One region of the Veillonella sp. ICM51a genome, then DNA from elsewhere that is predicted to be linked to it. Evidence: riboswitches for the same ligand, from Rfam matches in the RefSeq annotation. Region 1 holds a riboswitch; the other holds the start of a gene.
What was found. A riboswitch is a leader RNA that binds a small molecule or an ion and turns the genes downstream of it on or off. The one in region 1 is predicted to bind thiamine pyrophosphate.
Positions count from the first base shown of each region.

Region 2: it holds a riboswitch for thiamine pyrophosphate, as region 1 does, so the genes downstream of both, thiC (phosphomethylpyrimidine synthase ThiC) here and thiD (bifunctional hydroxymethylpyrimidine kinase/phosphomethylpyrimidine kinase) in region 1, are expected to answer to the same signal.

Region 1 is NZ_JAPX01000036.1:94,069-110,364, forward strand. It holds gene HMPREF1504_RS06595 (diaminopimelate dehydrogenase) at 1-127, shown strand, start outside; gene HMPREF1504_RS06600 (cyclopropane-fatty-acyl-phospholipid synthase family protein) at 249-1,421, opposite strand; gene ychF (redox-regulated ATPase YchF) at 1,781-2,887, shown strand; gene HMPREF1504_RS06610 (CsbD family protein) at 2,991-3,194, opposite strand; gene HMPREF1504_RS06615 (GlsB/YeaQ/YmgE family stress response membrane protein) at 3,260-3,499, opposite strand; gene HMPREF1504_RS06620 (NAD(P)H-dependent oxidoreductase) at 3,697-4,407, opposite strand; gene HMPREF1504_RS06625 (Fic family protein) at 4,473-5,156, opposite strand; gene HMPREF1504_RS06630 (DUF3343 domain-containing protein) at 5,235-5,492, opposite strand; gene yedF (sulfurtransferase-like selenium metabolism protein YedF) at 5,544-6,143, opposite strand; gene selD (selenide, water dikinase SelD) at 6,231-7,262, opposite strand; gene HMPREF1504_RS06645 (DUF951 domain-containing protein) at 7,272-7,475, opposite strand; gene rbr (rubrerythrin) at 8,080-8,625, shown strand; gene thiM (hydroxyethylthiazole kinase) at 8,803-10,317, opposite strand; gene thiD (bifunctional hydroxymethylpyrimidine kinase/phosphomethylpyrimidine kinase) at 10,319-11,164, opposite strand; TPP riboswitch at 11,228-11,322, opposite strand; TPP riboswitch at 11,404-11,509, shown strand; gene cytX (putative hydroxymethylpyrimidine transporter CytX) at 11,562-12,761, shown strand; gene HMPREF1504_RS06670 (ATP-binding cassette domain-containing protein) at 12,807-13,436, opposite strand; gene modB (molybdate ABC transporter permease subunit) at 13,445-14,113, opposite strand; gene modA (molybdate ABC transporter substrate-binding protein) at 14,212-15,000, opposite strand; gene HMPREF1504_RS06685 (AEC family transporter) at 15,213-16,202, shown strand.
Region 2 is NZ_JAPX01000033.1:1,791-16,097, reverse strand. It holds gene HMPREF1504_RS05725 (phosphatidylglycerophosphatase A) at 85-597, shown strand; gene HMPREF1504_RS05720 (cysteine hydrolase family protein) at 601-1,146, shown strand; TPP riboswitch at 1,204-1,310, shown strand; gene thiC (phosphomethylpyrimidine synthase ThiC) at 1,390-2,694, shown strand; gene HMPREF1504_RS05710 (superoxide dismutase) at 2,857-3,486, shown strand; gene HMPREF1504_RS05705 (DUF438 domain-containing protein) at 3,736-5,292, shown strand; gene HMPREF1504_RS05700 (MalY/PatB family protein) at 5,367-6,560, opposite strand; gene HMPREF1504_RS05695 (NAD(P)-dependent oxidoreductase) at 6,846-8,204, shown strand; gene HMPREF1504_RS05690 (helix-turn-helix domain-containing protein) at 8,416-8,718, shown strand; gene HMPREF1504_RS05685 (lactate utilization protein) at 8,715-9,392, opposite strand; gene HMPREF1504_RS05680 (ATP-binding protein) at 9,774-10,988, shown strand; gene pta (phosphate acetyltransferase) at 11,045-12,043, shown strand; gene HMPREF1504_RS05670 (DUF542 domain-containing protein) at 12,306-12,965, shown strand; gene HMPREF1504_RS05665 (hypothetical protein) at 13,217-14,008, shown strand; gene HMPREF1504_RS05660 (NAD(P)-dependent oxidoreductase) at 14,117-14,307, opposite strand, start outside.

The DNA.
Region 1 (16,296 bases):
TGCATACGCTCGTGGTATCTACCGTCTCGCTAAACACGGCGGCACTGGTTGCTACACAGTATTCGATATTCCACCAGCTTGGATTTCCACACATTCTGCTGAAGAATTGCGAGCTCACTCTCTATAATTCTATACGCACATTAAGAGGATAACTTCGGTTATCCTCTTTTTACATTTAACAATAGCGTATGACGACACACAAAAAGGACCGCCTTAAGACGGTCCTTTTTCATATTAAAATCTATCTATTAATACCAACGCGTTAATGGCAATTCATTGTTAACATCTTTTGTCATAAGGATTTGATGCAAATCCATATTGCCAATATAGAAACCTGCTGCACAACCACAGAGGTATAAGTCCCACATGCGAACGAATTCAGTACCGCGAGCCTTTTCTACTTGGTCACGTACACCTTGGAAATTATTGTACCAATGCATCAATGTTTTATAGTAGTGCAAGCGCAAGCTTTCAACATCGATAACATTAAAATCATAGTCATAAGCAATGGAAACAATTTCACGAAGAGACGGTAAGCATCCACCTGGGAAGATATATTTACGAATCCATGCACTAGATTCTTTTTCTGATGGATCACTGATATAATGGAGCAAGAATAAACCACCATCATTTAACATAGTGGATGCATCCTCCATATACAATGGGAAATTAGGACGACCTACATGTTCCAACATACCAACGCTGACGATACGATCGAATGTACGACCAGATGCAGCTACATCACGATAATCAATGAGTTCGATTTCGACTTGACCTTCAAGTCCGAATTCTTTAATCCGTTCTTGGCCTTTCTTCCATTGTTCTTCAGACAATGTACAACCATAGCCTTTAACGCCATATTTACGGGCTGCTTCAATTAAAAGGAATCCCCAACCACAACCGATATCGAGTAATGTCATACCTTCTTTTAAATATAATTTATCGAGAATATGATGAACCTTTTGGTATTGTGCATCTTCTAAGCTATCACCTTCATGTTTAAAGTACGCACAAGAATAGCTCATTGTCTTATCAAGCCATAAGCTATAAAAATCATTGCCAAGGTCGTAGTGAGAAGACACTTGTTGTTTTTGATCTTTCTTTTTAAGACCTACATTAAAGAGAGAACTAAGTACCTTTTTATTGATAGAATCCTTATTAACATGACCTAGTACAACACAAAGAGCTTTGAATAAATCGCCTTCTATTTCAATATCCTTACGCATATACGCTTCGCCAAGTGCAAGTTCAGCAGAAACGAGCAAATCTTTCTTAGGGATATCGCGGTTTACACGAATGGTAAACTCAGGTGTACCTTCGCCAATGGTATATTCATTGCCACCCACTTTTACACTAAAGCAGTGATCATTAAAACGTTCTAAATAGTGAACTAAAAAACTATCAAATAACTTAGAAAACATACTTAACTTCCTTTCCTAGCAGCGTTACATGACGTTTACGTTCAATCAAAATGACACGTCCGCCTGCACACTGACATAGTCATATCTACTCATCAAAATTTTCTATAAAACAAATCATAAGAAAAACTTATATTTTTATTACATAAATACATCTACTTATCATTATTTTTTATAAGAAACTTCAACTTTCTCTCTAATATTATAGCACTTCTTGATAAATAATCCAGACCAATTCTATAGAAATGTATATATCCATTAGAATATGATATAATATGTGTTTGACAAGGCTTTTATAAGAAACCATATTTCTAATGAAAGCTTTCACAAAGAACGAAATTAATTTTAATAAAGGTGGTACCATGAGCACAAATTTAGAAGTAGGCATCGTAGGCCTTCCAAATGTTGGTAAAAGTACATTATTCAACGCTATTACAAAAGCTGGCGCTGAGGCTGCCAACTATCCATTCTGTACAATTGAGCCAAACGTAGGTGTTGTTGATGTTCCAGACAGTCGTCTAGCTGTATTAGCGGAAATGTTCGGTTCCAAACGCATCCTCCCTGCTGCTATGCGATTTGTAGATATTGCAGGTCTCGTTGAAGGTGCATCTAAAGGCGAAGGTTTAGGCAACAAATTCCTTAGCCATATTCGTCAAGTAGATGCAATTGCACAAGTTATTCGTTGTTTCGATGACCCTAATATCACTCACGTTGCAGGTTCTATCGATCCAATCCGAGACATCGAAATCATCAACACCGAGCTCTGCCTTGCAGACCTTGAATCCGTAGAAAAACGGAAACAACGCATTGAAAAAATTGCAAAATCCGGCGATAAAGATGCTCGCGCTGAGTTACCATTGCTAGAACGCATTATCGAAGGTCTCGGTGAAGCAAAACCAGTTCGTGCCCAAGGTCTAGACGAAGAAGAGTTAGAAATGATTAAAGAGTTGACATTACTTACAGCAAAACCATCTCTTTATGTTGCTAATATTTCTGAAGATGAAGTATCTGATTACTCCGCTAACGAACACGTAAAACGCGTAGAAGAATACGCGAAGAACGAAGGTGCTGGCATCGTTGTTGTATCCGCTCGTATCGAATCCGAAATTGCTGAGTTATCCGATGAAGAATCCGCTGCATTCCTAGAAGATCTCGGTCTTGAAGAATCTGGCTTAACTAAGCTTATCAAGGCAAGTTATGCACTCTTAGGTCTTATCAACTACTTCACAGCTGGCGAAATGGAAGCTCGTGCATGGACAATTGTAAACGGCACAAAAGCACCTCAAGCAGCTGGTAAAATTCACTCCGATATTGAAAAAGGCTTTATCCGCGCTGAAATCGTATCCTTCGATGACTTACAAGCTTGCGGCAGCCAAAATGCTGCTAAAGAAAAAGGCCTTGTACGCCTAGAAGGCAAAGAATATGTTATGAAAGACGGCGACGTAACACACTTCCGCTTCAACGTATAATACAAATTAATAGCAATAAAAAACCAGTAAATCGAACGATTTACTGGTTTTTTGTTGTCTCTTAATGAGATTTTCTTTATGTGGTTGTTGAATAAACACGAGTTTATTCTTTATCATTATCAACAGAGTTTTTCAAGCCGTCAAGTGCGCCTTCTACAGCATCTTTAACATCTTCTACAACGTCTTTAACTTTAGCAGTTGTTTTTTCTACGGCACCTTCTGATTCCAATTTTTTGTCACCAGTTAATTTGCCAACATTTTCTTTTAGTGCACCTTTAGCTTGGTTGAGTTTTTCTTCTAATGCCATAATAGTGACTCCTTTCATGTAAAATCACGTTTAGCTATATTAGACCTACTTTTATAAGTAGATTACTATCCCCTTTTTCCGAAGAAAAATGAGACTACAGCAACAACAATGACTGCACCTAATACAGATGGAATTAAGGACATACCTGCTAAGCTAGGACCCCAGGTACCAAATAGGGACTGACCTACGGACGATCCAATTAAACCAGCAACAACTTTAGCGATAACGCCCATTGCACCGCCTTTGTTAGTAATGGCACCTGCTAGGAACCCGATAAAACCACCAACAATAATTGACCATAACATATAATCACTCCTTTACGCTTATATACATGTATCTTAAAAATCATCTAAATATACAGATATGTTAAATATTATGTATATTTATAACGTACCATTCATGTTTAAAGGTTAAATGAAGTGCGATATATAAAGTTGGCATACTTTAGCAAAAGTAGTGTTCTATGGTCCTAACATTCTTCTTGTAAATATTTTGATATATTCTATTCAACGACCTTTACAATTTCATCCATTGTACGACGTGTTTTATTACGGTGAGGTTCTTCATCACGGTAACCAAAGGCAGCCATTACAGCAATGCCAAAGTGCTTAGTATCGAACAGACCAAGTTCATCACCTAAGAGTGCGGTCATATCATCTTGATTGAAGCCTTCTAATGGACAAGAATCTAAGCCTTCATAAGCAGCCATTGTCATCATGTTCGCCATAACAATATACGTTTGTTTGGATGCCCAGTCAAAGGCCGCACGTTCAGATTCAAATGTTTTGTAATCTTCTTTTGTAAATTGAGCATATTTTTCGCGATATGCCGCATCAATTTCAGCTGGTAATTGTTTCACCTCTTCTTGAATATGACGGATATATGATGAATCGAATTCAAGATCTGCCTTTTTACGAGCTAAGAAAACCACTACATGACTAGCTTCAAGCCCTGCTAAGATACCCCAACCATAAGTTTTCATCTTTTCTCGAATTTCTGGATTTTGAATCACCAACAATTGATACGCCTCGAAGCCAAGAGATGTTGGAGACAAACGCGCTGCATTCAGAATCGCATTCCAATCATCGTCAGAAATCTTTTTAGTGCTATCGAATTTTTTGCATGCATAACGATATGTCATAGCATATTCTAAATCGTTACGATCCAATTTAGGGGCTGTTAATTTTACGTTTTCTATTTCATATTTGCTCATTGAAATTCAACCTTTCATTATATTATTCCAAAAACTTAACCTAGATACATAACATATGATGCTCATTAGCCAAAATTTTGACCAAATAGAATCATACGTTCTTTTTCCTTATAAAATAAATCAAGACCTAACTTATATAAGCCATTTAAATCACCATCATTTAACAGAGTCATATATTCACCTCTATCATCTTTGTTAATGATAATAGGCGCTAATTTCTGTTGTAAACAAGCGTGTACAATAAGAGCTCTTCCTGTACGGCCATTACCATCAGCAAAAGGATGAATACGTTCAAATTGCAAATGTTGTTCCATAATGGCACGCACCCGCTCTTCATCATTTTGGGATATTTCTAATCGATATTGCAAGGTATCACACCAGTTTTTTAAAGCTTCTTGTACTTGATATGGTTTTGTTGGCTCAAAATCAGCACCAATAACCATGTTTTGAACAATCTTAAATTGCCCATTATCATCACGGATATGTGCTAGTAACAATCGTTGTGTGTCTTTTATGATATCTATCGTAATTACTTCTTGATATGATTCCAGCAAGAATACTAAATAGTCGCGATAATTAGATACTTCATAGAACTCACGCAAATCCATTTTACGGGGTATCATATTATCTAATAGGATACTCTTTGTTTCCCCTTGTGTTAACGTATTCCCCTCGATTGCTGTACTATGATGGGCCATACGGACGACCATATCGTCTATATATTCGCGAGGCAAGGTAAAATCAACCATGTATATCTCCTTATACAATAAGATTTTTATATATTAATGTTATCATATATAGATAAATTTCGATATTAAAAAATCGATTTAATCTTTATAAGCTAAAACTGGTTTCCCTTTTTCATACCAAAATAAGCCTGATTTACTAATCTTATGTTCTTTTAGGATAGTCTGAACTTGTTCTACAGTATTCAAGTCTATTTGAATGGACAAACCACACATATCATTCAATTCTGGCGGTGTAGCCATCAGTTGGTGAGGCACCGAAAGTTCTGTTAATATCTTATCTGCTTTATCCCCAAAATAATAGGATGTAAAAACGACAAGCAACTTTTTATTGTTCAACGCCTCACCCCCACTAATATTGCTTAATCATTTACAACATAGATACGAGTATTATAGTTTAACAAGATTTTCCCCAACGATAGCATCTGTAATCGCATACATGTTTGTAATAGAGCCTACCCCCACTTGATCTTTTAGACCATAATAGTCGAGACAAATGCCACATGCAGCAATTTCAACACCAAGATCAGCTAACTTTTTAATATTGTCTAAATGAACAGAATCGTTGGTTACCATTTTAACGCTACTATTGATGAAATAAATTGTAGATGGCTTCATGTCGGCTTCAACCATGCACACCCAGAAGGTTTTCATCAAATTACGGCCAAGTTCTTCACTACCTTCACCAAGATAATCTTTCGTCATCAAAATGATGCGGTCACTATAATTCATAGGTTTGCAACCAATTTCCGGTGCAGGTTCTACATTCGGCGTAAGTTTAATGAAAAAATCTATACCATCTTGTCCAATTGCCACATCATAGCCACGAGACTTCCCAAATTTCTCTACATTATCGCGACTCACCTCATTATCTACAATGGTCGTAATAATCGCGTCTGGATTTGCATCGCTTACCTTCTTCGTTTCAATCACAGGTTTTGGACACAAACTGCCACGCACATCTACAGTTAATTCATTTGTATTACTCATTATTTACCTCAATATTATTATATATTTTGTGAAAGCATCAACGCACAACTACTCTATATACTATTAAAATCAAAATTGTAATATATCTTATTTAGTGACGCGTACCGCTAAGCCACTAAAGCTTTCAACGGCACCAACTATAGTGGCACCTTCAACGCCCACATCATGTAAAGCTTTCACCAAATCCGGTCCTTCTGCAGCAGGCACAGAGAATAAAAGACCGCCTGATGTTTGTGGGTCAAATAAAATATCTGTCCACACAGAATCTAATATTTTATCTACTTGTACATCTGTAATAGCCTTACGATTGCCATAGGACGCCGCTGGTACAAGGCCCATTCGAGCCGCGTCAATGACATCATCAAAGAGCGGAATGTCATAAGTCTTGATATGAATTGTTACATTAGAGGCACTCGCCATTTCTACAGAATGTCCCATAAGACTAAAGCCCGTCACATCAGTACACGCATGAATTGTAAAATTATGGGCCACCTCAGCAGCCACACGATTCAACGTACTCATGCTAGCAACCGCCTGTGCAGTACCAGTAGGAAATAAATCAGCTTTCAACGCATTATTCATAATACCTGTGCCGATACGTTTTGTTAACACCAATACATCCCCTACTCGAGCGCCTTTATTCTTCCAAATCTCATTAGGATTAACTTGACCTGTGATCGACATGCCAAAAATAGGTTCCTTATTTTCGATGCTGTGACCACCTACAATAGCTGCACCAGATTCAGAAACAATGGACGCAGCCCCATTGAGTACATCCGTCAATACGCCTTGTTCTACTAAGGGAACAGGAAATCCAACGATGTTCATCGCCGTTAGGGGTATCCCCCCCATCGCATATACATCGCTCAATGCATTAGCCGCTGCAATTTTACCGAATAACGTAGGGTCATTGACAACAGGCGTGAAAAAATCCAATGTTTGTACAAGGGCAAGTTGATCAGAAATTTGATATACCCCTGCATCATCAGCACCAGTCATATCAGCTAGAACATGTTCATTTGTAACAGGTGTAACGGCCTTTAAAACACGTTCTAATATATGAGGACCAATCTTACACGCGCATCCTCCACTCGTAACATAATCAGTGAGTCGCACCATAGTCCTACCTCATTCATTTTCAGGCAAGCGCGATACTATTTTCTTCGCTGCCTTTTCAAATTTAGGGCGAGGCATCAACAACTGATGACCACAACCTTTACAAACGATAAGAAAATCTGTACCTATGCGCTTGACCTCCCACTCATCACTGCCACAGGGATGCGATTTTTTCATTTGTACTATATCGCCCACATAATATCTAATAAACGCCATAGCGCCTCCTTATACTATTTCTATTATATATATATTATTATACTTAAAATATGTTCTCCAATATAGGTAAAAGTACACTTTGACTAATAAGATCTATCGGCTTAATCAGAATTGTTACCAAAAACAAACAGTTCTATAAACAATAATGATTTTCCATGTAACTCTCATTCTCATTATCAGTAATTCTATTTTTAATAAATCCATTACTTAACAGACTTTCAAAAACCGCTTATTTACTACATTGATAACATTTATCATTTAGAAAATTTTCGAAATAAATTTTTACAAAAACACTTGCATTTCTCATTTAGTATGTTACAATATAGTCAACAATGATTATTCGTTAAGTATACGAATCAAAAACATTGTGGTGTAAATTATAGGCAAGTGCCTCTTTACAACTATAGGTAAGTACTCATTTAAAAGATAAGTAAGTGCTTTTTTCAAATATAGACAAGTGTCTATCTAATCAGTATATAAATAAGTTTTTATTTAACTTAAACTCAAGTGAGTTACCCACCATTGCATTCACAACCAAGTGGTTATGAATATATAACTAAGGTAAAAATTTTGAAATTTGATGTAAGTACAAAGGAGTATTAAAATGGCAGAATTAAAAGGTTCTAACACTGAAAAAAATCTTCAAACAGCATTTGCTGGTGAATCCCAAGCATTCCAAAAATATACATATTATGCAGCAGCAGCTCGTAAAGCTGGCATGAACGAAATCGCTGATTATTTCGAAGAAACAGCTCACAACGAATCTGCACATGCTAAAGTTTGGTTCAAAGCTCTTCATGGTGGCGACATTTCCGCTGATATCGAAGCTAACCTTCGCGATGCAGCAGCTGGTGAAAACTATGAACACACTACAATGTACAAAGATTTCGCTGACGAAGCAGAAAAAGAAGGCTTCACTGCTATCGCTTTCAAAATGCGCGAAGTTGGTAAAATCGAAGCTCGCCATGAAGCTCGTTACCTTGCATTAGCAGCTCGTGTTTCTGGCAACAAAGTGTTCCACAACGATCAACCAGTTGCATGGATTTGCGCTAACTGCGGTTACATTCACGTTGGTGAAGAAGCTCCTAAAGTTTGCCCAGTATGTGCTCACCCACAAGCTTTCTTCCAACGCCACGTTGAATCCATCTAATCTATAAGTTTAGATAAAATAATATTTTAAATACAGATATGTAATACTGCAAGTGCAGTTCTTCCTAACTGTATGTACAGACAACCTCAATATAAAAGACGATGACTTCGGTCATCGTCTTTTTTGTGTTCTATTAGTTATATATGTATTAAGAGTCGTAAGTCATACTATTTACTATTAAAGGCTAGATGCTAATTCTTTAAATTGTCGAACCGCTTCATAAGGCTTTTCTGCATGGGCAATGGCAGATATAACGGCAACACCACAAGCGCCAGCACGGAGTACTGCCATTGCATTGTCTTTGGTAATACCACCAATTCCAACGCATGGTAAGGTTAATCCTTCTGCCTGTAGTTCAGCTGTACGTTCCGGGCCGCATGGTTCTTGCGCATCAGGCTTGCTACTAGTTGTATACATAGGACCTACGCCTACACAATCAGCATACAGTACATCTGTCTTATGGAGTTCCTCTATGGAATGGATGGATATCCCCACTACCTTATGACCTACGATAGTACGCACATCTTCTAAGCACATATCGTCTTGCCCTACGTGAACACCATCCGCATTAACAGCGACCGCTAGCTCTACATCATCATTGATAATATAGAGCACATGATACTTGGCACAGATATGTTGTAACTGTTGTGCTAGTTCTAACTTCTGTTGACCTTCTAATGTACCATCGCCCTTTTCTCTAAACTGAAAGCAGGTTATACCACCACGACAAGCATCTTCTACGATTTCGAGCAACCGTTTTTTGTTAAGCTCTGTATCTTGTGTACCACACACGAAATACACTTGTAATTGATCTGGTACAACTACAGACTGCACACGATTTTCAGATACAAGCACCTCATCATCTAGCGTATACAAAGCATCTATAAAGGCTACGCTAAAGCTACCTGGTTTTATTCCACTTACCTTAACAGCACTTTCACCAGCTAAACCATAATACGCCAATGCATAGGCAAGAAATTCACCTGTAGATAGGCTATCCTTAAAGGAATCATAAATTCCAAAAAAGGCTGCTAATACGGCCCCTAAGAGACAGCCTGTTCCCGTTACAGCAGTCATAATCGAATGACCATGAGGCACTGCAAAGACTCGAGTTCCATCAGATACATAATCCTCTTCGCCCGTTGCTACTACAGGACAGTTAATAAGACGCGCTAAACGATATGCGATAATGGCACTATCCGCTACCTGTGCCCCATCAACGCCCTTACCTAACGGAGAGTTTTCATCCTTATTATCAGAACTCAGTACATCATAAACAGCCTTAACTTCGCTTTGATTGCCTCGTAATAACGAAATAGAACCAGTCTTAATCAAATCTAAGACCACCGACAATCGGTAAGCTCCTGCATGACAGCCCACAGGATCAAGAATAATTGGTACATCATATTCCTTCGCTAGTTTAATAGCCTCTTTATAGTAACCAACCTTCTCAGGTGTAAGTGTCCCAATATTGATGAGCAGTGCTGATGCATACACAATAAGATCCTTTAAATCTTCACTACATTCGCTCATGATGGGCGATGCTCCAATGGCTAGTAGTCCATTAGCAGTAAAGGTTCGTACCACATCATTGGTAATACAAATCACGAGAGGATTTCGATGACGCAATGTTTCTAATATATTAAGTTCTGTCCCTGTTTGGCCAGTCATATATGGATTTTCATGAGTCATATTACAGTCTCCTCTCATCGTTTTTCAAAAGCTCATCCATTGTTTCAGTTCCATTCGCCAATAAACCATAGGCCATGTGGTTAACTGGGCCACACCCATTGCCTAACGCTGGATTGTACTTAATAGCAAGAGCAATATAGTCCTTGGCAATACCGATGGCATCCATTACATCACGGCCTTTAGCAAGCTCCGCTGTAATAACCGCTGAGAAGGTACAGCCCGTACCATGAGTATGCACCGTATCATATTTGGGGCTCGTCCACGTACGAATATTACCATCTTTAGTGAAAGCATAATCCGTTGCATCTTCACCGATGTGCCCGCCTTTAATGATGACCACTTGAGGACCTAAGTCTTGTAAGATACGATTGGCCGCCGTTGTGATATCGCTTTCACAAGTGATAGACATATCGGCTAAGACCTCTGCCTCACTGCGATTTGGAGTGATAACCGTTGCGGTAGGAATCAGTTTAGATTTTAAGAAATGTACCGCCTCATCTGATACGAGTCGATCACCGCTAGTGGCAATCATAACGGGATCCATTACATACGGAATTCCCTTACTCACATAAGGATAGATGAGATCCATCATCTCCGGCAAGGCAATCATGCCCGTCTTAACAGCTTGGGGCATAATATCTGAGTACACATCGTGTAACTGTTTTTCTATACTCTCTAAGGATAGATGTTCTACGTGATGAACACCCGTTGTATTTTGAGCTACCACGGACGTAACCACGGCCATGCCGTATACGTTACGGCTTTGAAAAGATTTTAAATCAGCCATAATGCCAGCGCCACCGCTTGGGTCAGTACCAGCAATTGTCAATGCAGTATGTAATTTCATAATACCTCCAAACATATAAAAACGAGACCACTCCAAATGGAATGGTCTCGTAATAGTTTAGTATTATGTTGCACTCCACTTTCCTACGCCAGTATTATCTGGATCAGGTCTAGGGTTTTGAATGGTCAATCTCAGCAAAAGCACCCCTAGTGGCAATATATTTTTATACTCTAGTTATAACATCATTATACAATCTATGCAAGAAAATAATTGACGGGGTTCTCTTAACAGCCTATAATGAAGCCATAACGGGGTGCTCACATGAGTGGGCTGAGAGTAAGCTAATGCTTTAACCCATAACCTGATTTGGATAATGCCAACGTAGGGAACATAGAGGATTAATAGCCGAGTTCCTATGAACTCGGCTTTTTCTATGACTCCTTGGCAAGGAGGACGTATGAAAGACACACACATTACACAACCACAGTTCGCCATGATATGGTTTGGTGCCGCTCTATCTATAGCGGAAATTATGACAGGAACCTATCTGGCCCCCTTAGGACTCACCCAAGGTCTATATGCCATCATCTTAGGACATATCATCGGCGGCATACTGCTCTTTGGGGCTGGCCTCATCGGTGGACGTTTGCGGCAAGGCAGTATGAATACTACCGCCTTCAGCTTTGGCCCACTAGGGGCTAAAGGCTTTGCCTTTTTAAATATGCTTCAACTTATCGGCTGGACTAGCATCATGATCTACGATGCTATGCTAGCCTTACAAGAACTAGCACCTCTATCTCCTATAATTTGGACGATAGCTATTGGCGCGCTTGTCATCTTGTGGCTTTTCATTGGCCTCCACAATACGGGCTATATTCAAGCTATCGTATCCGTTCTATTGTTAGGCCTCACCCTTTACATGGGTGCTCACATGATATCGCAGTGGCCTAGTGAAGGTGTCATTCTAACTAGCGGTAACATGAGTTTCATCGCTGCCCTTGAATTATCTATCGCCATGCCACTATCTTGGCTACCTCTCATCAGTGATTATACCCGTGAAAGTAAAAAACCTTTCTCCGCATCACTTACAAGTGCTACAGTCTACACTGTAACAAGTATCGTTATGTACACCTTAGGTCTTAGTGCCGCTATCTTTGGCGGCGGCGACTCCATCATTACTATCATGATGAATGCAGGACTTGGCCTTGCGGGCCTCATCGTTATTATTTTCTCTACCGTAACTACAACCTTTATGGACGCTTACTCTGCAGGCGTATCTAGTACGACTATCTACAAGAGTGCATCTAGTAAAGGCATCGCCGTCATCGTAACTATTGTCGGCACCATCGCTGCCATTCTATATCCAATGGATGATATTACAGACTTCCTATACCTCATCGGCTCTGTATTTGCGCCGATGATTGCCATTCTTTTGGCGGACTACTTTATCAATCGCCAACAAGTACAAACATTATCCGCTTATCTCGTACGAGGTCTTATTTGGGCCGTATCCGTTGGTTTATACCACTATATGTTACATAGTGAAAGCACAATAGGTGCTACATTACCAGCCTTTACAATGGCATTTGTCGTTACAGCTATCGTTGGCTTCATAAGTCATACAGAAAACTCATCTGTCGAAATAAAACAACACTAAAACAAAAACACCTTCATAAGCAATCATGCTTATGAAGGTGTTTTACTATTCAGGTATAATAATTTGTCCGTCTTCACAGTTCCAGTGTCTATCACCAACTGCATCAGCTTCGCTTTCATCATGGGTCACCCATACACATGGCACGTCCCATTCACGAATGATGGAAACCAGATCCACACGCACTTGTTTCCGAAGGTTCCAATCTAATGCAGATAAAGGTTCATCAAGAAGCAATATAGTTGGTTTTGAATAGAGTGCACGACCTAAAGCCACACGTTGTTGTTCACCACCAGATAAGCGCCCCGCCTTAGTGTTACGGTATTTTTCTAATCCTAAACGTTTTAATAGAGAATCACACATATCAGGTGTGCCTCGTTTACTATATGTAATATTGTGTTCCACGGATAAATGAGGAAATACGATATTGCCTTGTGGCATATATCCTACCTGACGCTCTTGAGCTGGCACCCATATATTTTGATCTCGGTCAACCCATGTTCGTTCATCGCATCGAATGATACCAGTTGTAGGTTTCACTAACCCTGCAATACATTTAATAAACGTACTTTTACCACTTCCAGATGAACCGGTTAACACCGTAATTCCTGAAGCTAAAGTACCATCGGCTTTCACAATCATAGAAGGTCTTGCTATGGTAAAAGAAAATGTAATCATAGTCCCTCCTAATTACGCCCTAAATTACGGAACAAGGATCCTTTTGTAAGGATGTGAATACCGCTCAATAGCGTTAATGTAAGCACACAAATGTAAATAACGAGTTCAAAGGCATCCATGTACTGTCCTGCCTCTACATAGGAATAGATAGCAAGTGGCATGGTACGCGTAATTTTAGGAATATTACCTGCGATTAATATGGTAGCACCGAACTCACCCATAGCACGACAAAATGCCAATATGCTGCCCGTTAAAATCCCCTTCCATGCCAATGGTACAGAGATTGTAAAAAATATACGCAGCTCTGAAGCGCCTAATGTACGTGCTACGTCCTCCATATTATGGTCTACAGACTGCAATGCGGACCGCACCGTTTGATAAAACAAAGGAAAGGCAATAACAGAAGATGCCACAACGGCACCTGCTGCAGTAAATACGACGCCTAAACCATGTGATTCTAACCAAGCGCCGAATGTATAGCCCGGTGTAAATACCATAAGCAAAGCAAAGCCAACTACTACTGGAGGCAACACGAGCGGCAATGTTATTAGGGCATCTAGAACAGCGATACCACTCCACTTACATCGATTCATCCAGTAACAAGCAGCTAAGCCAGTCAATATAACAATAACTAGCGCTAAACTCGCCACCCACAATGACAACCAAAATGGACTCATATCGGGCCTCCTTTCTTTACCGAATCTCTGCCGGATAATAAATTATAACTCTATTGTATCATAAGAAAACGCTAGCCCTAAAAGCTAGCGTTAAATTCTTATTTAGACGTAGAGAATCCATATTTTTCCAATACTTTTTGGCCCTCTGGGCTCATTACGTATGTATAGAAATCTTGAGCCAAAGCATTATCATATTTCTTAATAATACCGATAGGGTATATAACAGGATCATGAGAATCTGCAGGTGTTACTGCAGCAATTTCAACTGCATCACCGGCTGCAATAGCATCCGTCTTATAGATAAAGCCCGCATCACCAGCCGCTTGGCTAATGGAAGCCGTTACAGCTTTAACATCTTTAGCATATACCACATTAGGTTCTACTTGGTCCCATACACCTAATTTTGTTAGTACTTGCTTACCATAGTTACCAGCGGGTACGGTATCTGGATTACCTAAAACAATACGTTTTACAGATGCGATTTGATCTAACTCAATTTTAGGTTGTCCTTTAGGAACTACAAGAACGAGTTCATTTGTTACAAATGGTTTTACATTTATTACTAAATCTTTATCTTGTAACATCTTCATATTTTTTTCGTCTGCAGAAATGAATAAGCTTGCAGGTGCACCTTGTTCAATCTGTTGACGCAATGTGCCAGAGCCAGCAAAGTTAATTGTGATTTGATCATCTGCTAAGTTATGCTCTTTCTTATACGCATCTGCTAATTCAGTAAGAGCCCCCTTAAGGCTAGCAGCCGCTTGAATTGTAATCTTTTCAGACGTACTTGGCTTTGCGCTATCCGTAGTTTTACTTGCATCATTACCACAGCCTACTACAAAGGCAAGCACACAAATACTCATTAAAACTAATAGAATTTTTCTCATACAACCTCCTGCTCCCTACGGAATTAATACATATAAATGCTTAAAAATATAAACCTAAACACTACATCCTATGGTATGATACTATTATAAAGAAATCAGGTATAAGCTATATATGAAATGTATGATATATATAACATAGTATATTGATTATAACCGAAGTATGCCATGATTGTAATCACAATTATACATATTATAGAACTCTAGGTGAGACCATGAATTTATTAACATTAATAGGCCATATCTTCATGAATTCCATGATTCCTATATTTATGCTTATAGGCGTTGGATTTGTATTAGATAAAAAATTTAAACTTGACTTATATACACTGAGCAAACTTAATTTCTATATATTATTGCCCACCTTCGTATTTAGGGCGATGTATGAGGCTAAATTCACTTCAAGTACATTGGAAATTGTTTTCTGTGCACTGTGTGTACTTATACTAAACTCTATTATTTCTGAAATTATTGGGCGCATACGGGGGTACGATGTAGCTAAAATCGCAACATTAAAAAACTGTGTCATGTTCAATAATGTAGGTAATATGGGGGTTGCCCTTGCCATCTTTGTATTTGCTAATGTACCATATGTCATCGATGGGGCCACACCCTATGCCAACTTAGGACTCGTGAGTGTAGTATCTATCATGATTATTCAAACCATTACGAGCAATACTTATGGATTCTATCAAGCAGGTGCAGGTCGATTGAGTACGAAAGATGCACTAAATGTCGTATTCCACATGCCGATGGTATACGCCATTCCACTAGCCTTACTATGCCAATTATTGCCATTCGATCTTCACGGGCTCTTCTTCTTTGCTCCCCTCAACATCTTTGCTAACGCCTTCGTTGGTGTAGCCATGATAGCCTTAGGGGTACAAATTAACCGGACCCCATTGAATTTCTTTAAAGCTGACGTCATGTTAGCCAGTGCATTACGACTTATCATAAGTCCCCTATTAGCCGCTGTTATGACCATACTATTTATTACCTTCTATGGTCCTATGCATCCAATTGCGGCACAAACAATCGTCATTACCTATAGCGTACCAACGGCTATCAACATGGCCCTCATCGCTATCGAAATGAAAAACAACCCAGAATACGCTACGCAAATCGTAATGGGTACAACCATATTATCGGCAGTGACCATGCCACTCTTTATCACATTCGCTTATTATATATTTCCATTATACTAAAAATATATACATCAAAAGGGAGCCCCGAGAGGCTCCCTTTCTTGTAGGCTCTATAATAAATGTTGGGGTGACACCACTACGGTGTCACTTCCAA
Region 2 (14,307 bases), on a different contig from region 1:
CGATAGAACGTCGGTAGGGATTTTTTCGTGGTATAATCAAGGTATAATGTGTTACGTAAATTTGTATAATTTTGAGGAGCAATTATGATATCTCAGGAGGAATTAAAGGCGTGTACGTATAATTTATTAAAGGAACGAGGCGTTACCGTTCAGGACATTGCAGATATTGTGATGATGATTCAACAACCATATATTCCTGATTTGACGATGGACGAGTGCGTAGAGAGTGTACAGGCCGTACTTGAAAAACGAGAAACACAAAATGCCATCATTACGGGCATAGAATTGGATAGATTGGCGGAGCAGAAGAAATTATCTGAGCCATTACAAAGTATCATGACTCGTGATGAAGCGTTGTTTGGTATTGATGAAATCCTCGCTTTATCCATTGTGAATTTATACGGATCTATTGGATTTACGAACTATGGTTATATTGATAAGGTAAAACCGGGCATTGTTAAAAATCTAGATAGTCAAGTTGATAGTCATTGCAATACGTTTCTTGATGATTTAGTTGGTGCCGTGGCGGCCGCTGCAGCAGGTCGCATTGCCCATAATACGCCGAATCGGGTGCACCATGTCGTTGTGGAGGGATAGAACATGAACGTTTTAGTCGTAATTGATATGCAACATGATTTTGTGGATGGCTCTCTTGGTTCTCCAGAGGCTCAGGCCATCGTGGATACTGTACGTCAAAAAATTGCATCCTTTGATGGACCAGTTATTTTTACACGAGATACTCACGATACTAATTATCTTGAAAGCCAAGAAGGTCAGCATTTGCCAGTTATGCATTGTGTGAAAGATACGATTGGTTGGCAAATTATGGAGAGCCTCATTACGGCCGCAGAAAAACGCAATACCATCCATCCGTACTTTATCATTGATAAACCTAATTTTGGATCTTCTGAATTGGTTACGCGCTTGCAAGGTATGAATACAGCTGAGCCTATTGAAAGTATAACTTTGGTCGGTGTTTGTACAGATGTGTGCGTTGTGTCGAATGCCATATTGTTGAAAGCTGGCTTGCCAGAGGTTCCTATTCATGTAGATCCTAATTGCTGTGCAGGGGTTACTGAGGAAAGCCATGAAGCAGCATTATTAACTATGCGTCAATGTCAGATTGAAGTAACAGATGATTTGTAATAGAGGTATAGATTGAAATATTAGTTAAATAGTGATATGCTATACACAATTACATAGCAGAGTATGCAAGGGAGCCTATGAGATAGGCTGAGAAAGGGCTGTTAGCACCTGACCTTTGACCTGATCGGGATCATGCCCGCGTAGGAAGCACGCAAAACCATTCAAGGGTATCGATCATATTATATCGATACCCTTTTTCTTGTGTACAAAGCTAAAAGGTTTTATTCAATAGGAGGACATATTATGTTTTACACTCAATTGGAAGCCGCACAAAAAGGCTTTGTTACGGATGCGATGAAAATTGTAGCAGAAAAGGAACGCATGGATGTAGAGCAATTGCGAGCGCTAGTTGCTTTAGGACAAGTTGTTATTCCCTGTAATAAGAATCATACTTGTATCGATCCAGAGGGCATCGGTAAAGCATTGCGCACGAAAATAAATGTGAATCTTGGCACATCCAGAGACGTTACCGATTATGATAGTGAAATAGAAAAGGTAAATTGGGCGATTCAACTTGGTGCTGAATCGATTATGGATTTATCTACTCATGGTGATACACGTATTTTTAGACGAAAATTAACTAGCGAATGTAAAGCCATGATTGGTACTGTACCAGTATATGACAGCGTTATACATCATCAACGGGATTTGGCAGAACTTACTGCTGAGGATTTCTTAGATACTATCCGTCTCCATGCAGAGGATGGGGTGGACTTTGTAACCTTACATTGTGGTATTACGCGTCAAACTATTGAGCAAATTAAAAAGCATAAACGTAGACTCAACATCGTTAGCCGTGGTGGTAGTCTTATCTTTGCATGGATGAGCATGACGGGTAAGGAAAACCCATTCTATGAACATTTTGATGATATTTTAGATATTTGCCGTGAGTATGATGTAACTATTTCTTTGGGTGATGCTTGTCGACCAGGCTGTTTAGCAGATGCTACGGATGTATGTCAAATTGAAGAACTGGTACGACTTGGTGAATTGACTAAACGCGCTCGAGCTAAAGGTGTGCAAGTGATTATTGAAGGCCCAGGTCATGTGCCACTTAACCAAATTCAAGCGAATATGGAAATTGAGGAAACGCTATGTGGCGGAGCTCCGTTTTATGTGTTAGGCCCATTGGTGACAGATATTGCACCTGGCTATGATCATATAACAGCTGCCATTGGTGGTGCTGTGGCGGGCATGCATGGGGCGTCCTTTCTTTGTTATGTAACGCCGGCAGAGCATTTGGCATTGCCTAATGCAGACGATGTGAAAGAAGGTATTATGGCTTTCAAAATAGCAGCCCATGCAGCGGATATAGCACGTGGCATACCAGGTGCCCGTGATAAGGATGATGCGATGGCTGATGCTAGACGCGTACTAGATTGGGAGGCGCAATATGCGTGTGCACTTGATCCTCAACGTGCTCGCAATATTCGTGAAAGCCGAGCTCCAGAGGAGGGGCATAGTGAAACTTGTAGTATGTGTGGTAAATTCTGTGCTGTTCGTAGCATGAATAAGGCTTTGAATAGCGAATATATTGATATTCTGTAATAAATGTTGGTCATATATTGACGTTTATCTATATAGATAGTACAATATGCAAAGAATGATAATTCATATCAATGAAATACCGATGCAGGTGCATCGAATCGCTTTCACAAGAACGATACTAGTTAAGATATCGTTCGTGCCCTAATTAAAAGGAGGACTATTATGAAACCTTTCGAACTCGCACCATTACCATATGCTTATGATTATCTAGAACCTGTTATCGATGCAGAGACGATGAAACTGCATCATGATAAGCATCACCAAGCGTATGTTAATAATTTGAATGCAGCCATCGCTAAATACCCGGATCTTGCCTATGGTTGCGTAGATTGTATTCTCGGCGATATTGCCAATGTGCCAGAGGATATCCGTCAAGCGGTTATCAACAATGGTGGGGGTCATAAAAACCACACCATGTTTTGGGATATCATGACAAAACCTGATACATCTAAATTGCAAGGCCCTTTGAAGGATGCTATCGATGCTGATTTAGGCGGATATGATGCTTTTGTTGAAAGCTTCTCCCAAGCGGCGGCAACACGATTTGGCTCTGGCTGGGCTTGGCTAGTGGTCAACAAGGATGGCAAACTAGAAGTAACCTCTACGGCTAATCAAGATAATCCTCTTTTGGAAGGTAAAACTGCCATTCTTTGTTTAGATGTATGGGAACATGCATATTACTTGCATTACCAAAATCGTCGCCCAGATTATATTAAGGAATTCTTCCGTGTTATCAACTGGGATGCAGTCGCTGAAAACTACGAAAAAGCATTGCAACCTCATCATCAATAAGATGATTGTTAACGAATAGATGATACATCTATGTCCAATTTATGGATTGATTTGTCATCTATTCGTTATTTTTTTGAATAACTTTCAAAAGTATAGCCATGGATACAGATTTTCTAATCGATATCGTTTATCATAGGGTCATAGGTTATTAAAGATGACCTTTCGGAATGTAAATTACCTTATATACGAAAACGTATAGAGGCTACTAACATAAGCAATAAACAATATTTTTGACACGAGGGGATCAAAATGGAAAAGAAATTAGATTTATCAAAATCCGTATATGATTTGGTACAAGAATATCCAGAGGTTATAGATATTATGAAAGGATTGGGCTTCACAGAAATTACCAATAAGGTGATGCTCCATTCCGTTGGCAAAATTATGACTATCCCTAAAGGGGCTAAGATGAAGGGCATCTCTATGATGGATATTGTAGGGGCCTTTATGAAAGCTGGTTTTACATTAGAAGGTGATATGCCCAACCTACACGGTGATGATGTAGCATCTGCTAAGGATGTTCCTGTTGAGGCACCAGCCACTCAAGATGAGGAACCTAAGGCTAGTGAAAATACAGAAGCTAACGCAGAGGATACTGTACCCGATAGCGAACGGGTAGAGCAATTAAAAGGCTTCTTAAAACGCTTAGGTACAGGGGAAGCCCTTGGCGATGTGCGCAAAGATTTTGCCAGCCAATTTAAACATGTAGAAGCCAGTGAAATCATGAAAGCTGAACAAGGCCTTATGCGCGAAGGTACACCTCTAGAAGAGGTACAACAATTATGCGACCTTCATTCCGCTTTGTTCCACGGTTCTACCATTCATGAACAAATGGAAGAAGAGCATGCGAAGGTTGAGGCTGCTTTAGAAGCTCAAGATAAGAAACAAACGGTAACAACGCTTGTAGAAACGATAGGCCATCCGCTCAACCAAATGACGGAAGAAAATAAGGCGCTTAATGATTTGATTGAAGAGCTTCGTCCTAAAGTGGCCGATAAAACGGCAACCGTTGATGATGTAAATAGAGTGCGTCAATTATCCGTTCACTATGCTAAAAAAGGCGATTTGTTATATCCAAAATTAAAGGTGGATTATGCTATCGGTGGCCCATCCATGGTTATGTGGACTGTTGATGGCGATATTCGAGACCAATTGGGTGATTTGGCAAAATCTAGTCAAAGTGTAGATGATTGGTATAGACGTTTTGATGAGCTTCTTACACGTGCTCAAGAAATGATCTACAAAGAACAAAATATCTTGTTCCCTATCTGTGCGGAAAACTTTACAACTCAAGATTGGTACCAAATCTATAAGGATACTGCACAATATGAGGAAATCTTTGGTGTAAAACGCATTGCTTGGCCAGAGGCTGATGCGGCATTAGCTACACAAACTAGAAAATCAAGTGGTGATGACAATACCATCGGTTTAATTGGTGGTACGTTAACTGTAGATCAACTCGATGCTATGCTTAACACAATGCCTATGGAAGTAACTTTCGTTGACCATGAAGACATTAACCGTTATTTTAACGACGGCGAAAAGGTCTTTAAACGCCCTACTACGGCAATCGGTCGCGATGTATTCTCCTGTCATCCACCTAAGGTAGAACCTATCGTGCGCGGTATCATCGATTCCTTCCGTAAAGGGGACCGCGATAATGTGGCCGTATGGCTTGAAAAACAAGGCCGTCCATTCTATGTAAACTACATGGCGGTTCGCGACAAAAATAAGAAATACCTTGGCACATTGGAACTCGTACAAGATATGCAATTTGCAAAGGACCATTTCTCAAGATCTAAATAAGAAATCCTATATACGAAAATATGACAAAAGGCTGCTCTAGAACTGATGCTAGAGCAGCCTCTTTATACGTAGGACTAAGAACGGATATGGTCGATGATGCTGTGCGTAGCTGTTTTGATATTAGCTAGGCTCGTGGCTAAGTTAACTCGTACAAAGGTGGCGTAGTTTTTACCGCCAAACCATTCGCCAAAGCTTGGCGCGATACGGCATTGATGTTCGAATAGGTCGTGCATATCTTCAGGTTTTACATAGGCACCGAAATCTATCCACGCCAAATAGGTGCCGTCCATAGGGCTGATGCGAAGCTTTGGTAGGGCTGAGAGTAGTTCATCGCATAGATATTCGTAGTTTTCGCGGATGACAGCGCATACATCGTCTAGCCACGCCTCTGCCTCTGGATGGGTATAGGCCGCAGTGATAGCCGTTTCTGCGATGACATCTGCATCCGTGTGGTACACTTGCGCCTTATAGGCGTTATATTGAGTGCGTAATGTCTCGTTGGGAATCATCACTTCCGCCTGATGTAAGCTGGCCATGTTAAACGATTTTGACACAGATGACATGGTTATCATATGGTCTGCATAATGACCGTTGGATACGGATAGTGCGGGCGTAAATGGTGTGGAACCGGTAATAAGGTCTTGATGGATTTCGTCGCTTATGATGAGCACATTGTGACGCTGACAAATGCTAAATAATCGGTCCATTTCTTCTTCGGTCCACACGTGTCCCACAGGATTATGGGGATTGCAGTGGATGAAAACCTTCACATCGTTTTGACTAATGGCGGACTCGAATGCATCGTAATCAACAGTATATCCATTGGTCGTCGTGCGATGTAATGGCACTGCAACGATGTGTCTGTTTGCATCATTGGCACGGGCATCGAAGGCTCCGTACACGGGCGTAAGGACTGTAATGGCATCGTTTGGTTTGGTGAAAGCCCCAATACACCACATGATACCGGTAATAACATTGGGGGCGCTAGTGATCCAGTCTTGTTCAATAGTGCAGTTGTGACGGCGTTTGTGCCAATGTATGACAGCTTCTATATAATTTGGATTTGTCATGGTATAACCTAGAGGATTGTTTGTTACATAGTTACAAATGGCCTCTTGTATGCATGGTGGTGTTATAAAGTCCATATCTGCCACCCAGAGTGGTAGTAGGTCGGTGCGACTAAATTTTAAATATTCGCCGTCCCATTTGCGGGAATGAGAACCGCGGCGGTCTATGTAGTATGTTTCAGTAAATTCTGTAGTGTTCATAGGAATACCTCATTTATGTTGCCTTATGTATGTATTATAGCAATAAATGTATATAAAATAAGCATATTGTAGCTCAGCTTCTTGACGGAGCTCGCTTTCACAATTTAAAATGTACTATAGAATAGTGTGTGTCTCACCAGTGACCACACGTCTATCGAATGGTTACAAAAGATAAATGTTAGCAGCATGTGGCGGCGTCCCTATGTGAGAGGGCTCATCGGACAGCTTAGGTGCATGCAACGCTGTATAAGTATAGTACTGGATCCTTGTTAGGAGGCATGTGCCATGAGTAACGAATTAAAACCACTTCATTTTGATGCGGATTATACGATGGAGGAGGCGCTCGCTGAGGCGAAACGTTGTCTAAATTGTCCAAAACCTTTGTGCCGCATGGGCTGTCCGATTGAAAACGAGATTCCTCGTTTTATCCAAGCCATCGCGCGCGGTAACTTTGGCTTAGCCAACGATATCTTGGCGGAACGTACAAACTTGCCAGCTATCTGTGGTCGCGTGTGCCCACGCGAAAATCAATGCGAAGGCAACTGCATCATGAATAAGGCTAAGAAACCGCCTATCAACATCGGTAAATTGGAACGTTTTGCTGCCGATTTTGAAAGCATCAATGGATTGCGCAAACCTAAGAAAATTAAACAAGATCTCGGTAAAGTAGCCGTTGTCGGTTCCGGCCCTGCAGGCTTGTCCGTTGCAGGCGACGTAGCAAAACTCGGCTATGATGTCACTGTATTTGAAGGTCAATCCGAACCAGGCGGCGTACTCTTATTCGGTATTCCTGAGTTCCGTTTGTCCAAGTCCGTTGTACGTCGTGAAATCGCCCGTCTTGAAGGCTTAGGCGTTAAATTCGTATGTAATACATTCATCGGCCAAGATAAATCCTTGGATGATCTATTTGCAGAAGGCTTTGATACCATCTTCATCGGTACGGGTACACATATTCCTCAAGAAGTACGTATGGAAAACGATCAAATTACAGGCGTATTCCAAGCAATGTACTTGTTAACAAATGTACAATTGGTAGAAAATGGTGAGCTTGAAGAAAAAGCGATTCCTGTGAAGAAAGGGGACCGCGTTGTTATCATCGGCGGTGGTAACGTAGCGATGGATGCGGCTCGTACATGCGTACGTCTAGGCTGTGAATCTGTCACTGTTGCATACCGTCGTAGCCAAGAACAAATGCCAGCCTTGTTATCTGAATACGAAGAAGCCCGTGCCGAAGGTGTTCAATTCCAATGGTTCGCATCTCCAGTTGGTGTAGAAGGTAAAGACAAGGTAGAAGGCTTTAAATACGAAGTAATGGCCCTTAATGACGATGGTGCGGGTATCCACGGCACAGGTAAATACCAAGTGATGCCTGTCGATAAGATCATCATCGCTGCTGGTCATAAACCTAATGCACGCCTCGTTGGGGAAGGTAACAACCTTCGCGTAGACGAAAAAGGCTATATCATCACATCCGAAGAACCATACGGCATGACAAGCCGTGAAGGTGTATTCGCCGGTGGTGACGTAGTACATAAACCAGCCACTGTAGTACTCGCTATGCGCGAAGCTAAAAAAGCCGTTGATGGCATGGTTAAATACATGGAAATCAAACGTGCTATGGCTATTGCAGAAGAGCATAAATAAGACTTTTATGTACAAGAATATACATGTATGTATGTTTAAGCATAATTTTATAACATAATATGAATAAAAATCCCTTGCGATATGAATGTATCGCAAGGGATTTTCTATTATATGTCATCACAATTCAAGTTGCTATGGTCCCTCTTAATTGGTTGCCGTATTGTGGAGGCAAAGAGTTGTTATTAAGGATAGTATAGAAAGTGAGGTTTCTATGATGTATGATATCGTATGTAGTGAAACACAGTCAGAAAAGGCTATCCAACACTTAGGCGTTCTCATTCTCTTATGGCGCCGCCACTATCATATAACTCAACAAGAGTTAGCTAAGCGAACGGGATTGTTACAGTCCTATATTAGCGGACTGGAAAAGGGGAATATAGACCCTCGTATATCTACGCTGTGTAGGATAGTCAATGGCTTTGATAATATGCCCTTAGATACATTTTTTGGAGGCCCTGACTTAGGCTTTATCGACTTTCACGGCATAGAACATCGACATATAGAATTTCATTAAAATCCTAAATCCTCGTTGATGATAATAACCTCCATAGTTTGCATGTTGCGCATTTTCTTGTAATAAATCGTTAAGGCATTACAAATCCTGTCAGGCGAACCACAGTCGTAGCATTTTTCTTCCAGCTTGGCACAAGGATTGAGGGAACTTTTTTTATTTTTTTTGCTGTTCAGTGGTGCCGCCACATTGCGCGCCCGGTAGATGGCAGAGGCCAAGTCAGGCGTAATTTTGTTACGTCCTAGTACGAAAAAGACCTCTTGTGATCCGAATAGAGAGGCCGCTACACGGTTGCCAGTACCATCGATGTTGACCATTTCACCCGTTTGCGCTAAGGCGTTAACAGAGGTTAAAAATACATCGCGCCCCATGGTGCGTAGCGCTGTATCGCGGAAACTTTCACCAGGAAGAGGTCGCTGAATATCTGTTATGTCATCGTTGACCTGGGACAAAGCATCATGAACCTTGAGTTCCAATAAGGTGCGTGAATCACCGATAGCCACTCGTTTATGTTGAATGCGAGACTGTAAATAGGCCACTGCGTCAGCGCCTGTTTCAAAATAATGGACCACGAAGTTGTTGCGTTCTAAGGCTTTGATGGTTTTCTCTATATCGATGGGGGCATCGTTGATTTGAGGATTGATAACTGCATTGATTGTTGTGTCTGTGTTGGCCATGAGTCCTCCCATATTACATATAAACTAGTGAGGTAAACAGTATTTTCGAAGTAATGTAAGGTAAAGATTATTTTCTAAGTAATACAGTATTTCTATTACTAGTATTGTACTGTTTTATGTGGTGGTTATTCAACATAAGGAGACTCTGTTTTTAGGTAAAAGAATGATACTGATAGTATAGAATGTTCTTTGTATAAAACATTGGAATAGAATCCATATTTGAACACTAAATAGTAAAACTTTGGAATGAAATCCAATTTTATGATAAAATTAATATAAAGTTGGAATGGAATCCAGAGTTATTAGGTAGTCGATATGATATTTGACAATACTAATAAGAGGGTTCCATCTATGAGAACGTACATAGATGAGGAGGCCCTTATGAAATTAATTCAGCGCCAAGGATATCTAGATTTTTTACGACGTAATCGGAATCGGCCTATTGTTAAGGTTGTCTCTGGGATACGTCGTTGTGGGAAATCTACGTTATTTAGGCTATTTAAGGATGAGCTGTTATCGGAAGGCGTTAAACCTGAACAGATAATATCCATTAATTTTGAAGAACTAGAATATGAGCATTTACGAGATTATCATGCGCTGTATCAATATATTTTAGAGCGTATGCAGCCTGATGAAATGAATTATATTTTCCTTGATGAAATTCAGCACGTTGATCAGTTTCATCGCGTCGTAGATAGCTTGTTTGTAAAAGAAAATACAGATTTATATATTACGGGATCCAATGCATACTTTATGTCATCCGATATCGCTACGCTACTAACTGGACGATATGTGGAAATTCAGATGTTACCACTGTCCTTTAGTGAGTTTTACCATAGCAAATACGATGGTAATCAGTACTCTTTAATTCCTGCCTATGAGTCCTATCTTCGTGAAAGCTCATTCCCTTATACGCAACAATTAGGGGGCGAAGATTTTGATATACAAGAATATCTACGAGGCCTATACAATACCTTATTATTACATGATGTTGTGGCTCGATTGAAGATTAGTGATGTTACAATCTTACAAGATATTGTGAGATATATTATGTCTAACATAGGTAGTTTGCTTTCACCCAATAAGATTGCAAATTCGCTCGTTAGCGCCGGTAGAAAAATAGATAATAAAACGGTAGAACGATATTTACAAGGCTTGCAAGATAGCTTGTTGCTATATAAGGTTAATCGTTATGATGTGCGCGGTAAAGAATTATTGCGTATAAATGCAAAGTACTACTGTGTGGATGCAACATTACGTAATCTATTAGTTGGCAACGCGAGTCGTGATACAGGACATATTTTAGAGAATATCGTTTTTCTTGAACTCATTCGTCGTGGATATACTGTATATGTAGGCCAATTAGCTAAGGGTGAAATTGACTTTGTTGCACAAAAAGCGGGTGTTACAGAATACTATCAGGTAAGCGAAACTGTGTTAGATCCTAATACGCTAAATCGTGAGCTCGCACCTCTTAAGGCTGTACAAGACCAATATCCAAAGTTTTTACTTACATTGGATGAATTAAATAAAAATGCAAATTATGACGGAATTCAACAACGAAATGTTTTAGAATGGTTGTTAGAGAGCTATTAAATTGCTATAATAATAGTATTGATATGGCATAAGCCAATGTTAAGGAGGCAAAAATCGTGGATTTAATTCAAAAATTAAAAGACCAAGTAAAACCATTAGGTAAAAAAATCGTGTTGCCAGAATACAAAGATGAACGCGTATTGAAAGCAACTGAAATCATTTTGAAAGAAGGTTTCGTAACACCTGTATTAGTAGGTAACCCAGCTGAAATCGCAGAAGCTGCTAAAGCTGTTGGCGTATCCGTAGAAGGTGCTGAAATCATCGATCCAGCTAACTACGATCGTTACCAAGAAATGGTTGATACATTCGTAGAATTGCGCGCTAAAAAAGGTATGACTCCTGAAAAAGCTGACGCAACTATGAAAGGTGACTGCTTATTCTTCGGTGCTATGCTTGTTCGTCTTGGCGCAGTAGATGGCATGGTTGCTGGTTCCGGTTGCCCAACTGCAAACGTATTGCGTGCTGCATTACAAGTTGTAGGTACTAAACCAGGTCTTAAAACTGTATCTTCTTCCATGTTCATGTTCACAAGCAAAAAAGAATATGGCGACGACGGTATGCTCGTATTCTCCGACTGCGGCGTATTGCCTAACCCAACTAGCGAACAATTGGCTGATATCGCAGAATCCACTGTAGAAAAAGCTCGCAAAGTTGTTGGCATGGCTGATCCTCGCGTATCCATGTTATCCTTCTCCACAAAAGGTTCCGCTTCTACTCCAGAAGTAGACAAAGTGGTTGAAGCTGTTAACATCTTGAAAGAACGCAACGTTGACTTCAAATTCGATGGCGAATTACAATTGGACGCTTCCATCGTTCCTTCCGTAGCAGAAAAGAAAGCTCCTGGTTCCAACGTAGCTGGTAAAGCTAACATCTTGATTTTCCCTGATCTTCAAGCTGCTAACATTGGTTACAAATTGGTACAACGCTTCTCCGGTGCTGACGCTCTTGGCCCATTGATTCAAGGTTTGGCTAAACCAGTTCATGACCTTTCCCGTGGCTGCTCCGCTCAAGACGTTGTAGACGTTGCTGCTATCGCTGCTGTTGAAAGCATCTAATAGTTACTCATACAATTATATATAAACATATGTCATATATGATTTGATATGCTGAAAGCTGGCTCTATGAGCCAGCTTTTTGTATGTTCAATATATATCTATATATTTTTATATTCATTACTTTATGTTATTTTTTACAGCCTTACCATTGTTGTCATGTTACTTTCAAATTGGTAGCTACTGCGACAGACAGAATCCATGGTTGATCGTATAGTATAACTATAAGACTATAGATCGGCGTAAACCATTGGAGGTGTATCTTATGAGTTTTGGAACTATTAATAAATCCATGACCGTAGCTGATGCGGTTAAAGTAAATCCAGAGTTAATGGATGTATTAGCAAAAGATGGAATTGATTTTTGCTGTGGTGGTGGACATCCTTTAGCAGAGGCTATTGCAGAAACAGGTAAAGATGTGGATGCATACATTGCTATGTTAAATACTGTACAAGTTGCTAAGAAATCTTCTCGTGTAGAGGTGCTTAGTTATTCTAAAGACCAATTGATTGACTACATCGTTCATACCTATCATCGAGAACAATTGAATATGATTGATGAAATTGACCAAGGATTGGCAAAACTACTAAATGTACATTATGACCATCATGGTGAGGAATTGACAAAGATTTATCAAACCTTTTTGCAACTCAAATCCGCTCTTATACCTCATTTCCGGCATGAAGAACATGTAGACTTTCCTGAGTTTAAAGCGGGTAAACCCATAGACTTTGATGAACTTCGGGCTGAACACGAAGCTGCAGGTGTACTTTTGGAATCCTTAAGTGCATTGACCAACCAGTACACAGCACCAGCAGATGGCTGTGCTACTTATGTCTATGTATTTAAGACCATGAAAGCCTTAGAAGAAGGTCTTCATGAACATATTTTCTTAGAAAATTCTGTTTTGTTTGACATGAAATAGATTATAATATCATCTGTATAACGACAAGGCTCTATTACAAAATGGTTCCTTGTATGTAGTAAAGACACCAATCGAATGGTTGGTGTCTTTTGTTTTCTTAAAAATTATGAGTTTGTAGCTATATTATGGTGAAATATGTGGTTTGCGTAAATACATATAGAAGGTGTATGATTGAGTTAACTATATTTGCTTAATATACTTAATCAATTTGTACATATAGTTGTGTATGACGTAATAAAAAGGAGAGAACCATGATTTCTGTATTCGATACAAACCCTGTTACATTTGAAGACAAAGGTCGTACATTAACGATTAGTTACAATGGTGTGATTTGTAAAGATGCAAATGGTACTGTTACAACTGATATTAATTTTGAGGACGTAAATGAGCTATTTCTTACAAGATATTTAAATTCAAATAGTAACTATACGATTAGGTTCAGAGACCATAATTGGAAAAGCATAGAAGGTCAAGATTTAGATACTGACCGTAAAGGATCTAATGCTGGTCACAATATCCGCGAAACAAAAGCGATTATTGCCGCTTTTGCTCGAAATAAATTGACAGCGGAATTCCCTGCAAATTTAGATACCCTTCAATTGCCACTTGATTACTACTACCTGGGGAAACGAGAAATCACCATTAAAAATGGTGTTATCTCAAATGGTAAGATTGATATCCCTATTAATGAAATCCGTCGTGTAGTATGTGCATCTAATGGTACAATTAGTAAATTGTTAGTCTATAAAGAAGAAAAACCTAGTTCCTTCTTCAAAAAGATTTTCGACAAATGTGATATGAAAATCACGTTGAATGCCATTACGTTGCCTTTGTTGGAAGCTATCGTAACACGTAATACCGGACATGGTATCGATTTCTCCCGCGGTAATGGCTTTGACCAAAAGGATTCTAACTATATCATCATTCGCTACCTAGACTCTGGATACTTCCTTGAAAAAGACGGTACAGCACCAACAGAATGGCAAAAAACTGCTGCCGAAACAACGGCTAAATTTAATTATGATGTAAATCAACTTATTTAAGTATAAACTTAATATATAAACAAGAGCCTCTATGGACATTCCTTATTGGTAAAGGAATGTTCATAGAGGCTCTTTTATAGCTTTAAATCTACTGTAGAGAGAGTTAAGTTAGTTTTGTACCGCTGTAAAGCGTTGGCGACCAAATTTGTGATTGTTGATTTCATCTACTAGAATTTGTGCAAATGTATCATAAGAGATATAAGGCTTACCTTCTTTGTTCAAGATAATATTTTCATTACCTAATACATAGTCATTAGATTCAGGACCTTCTGCATCTAAGATTGGTGGTGGGGTAAACA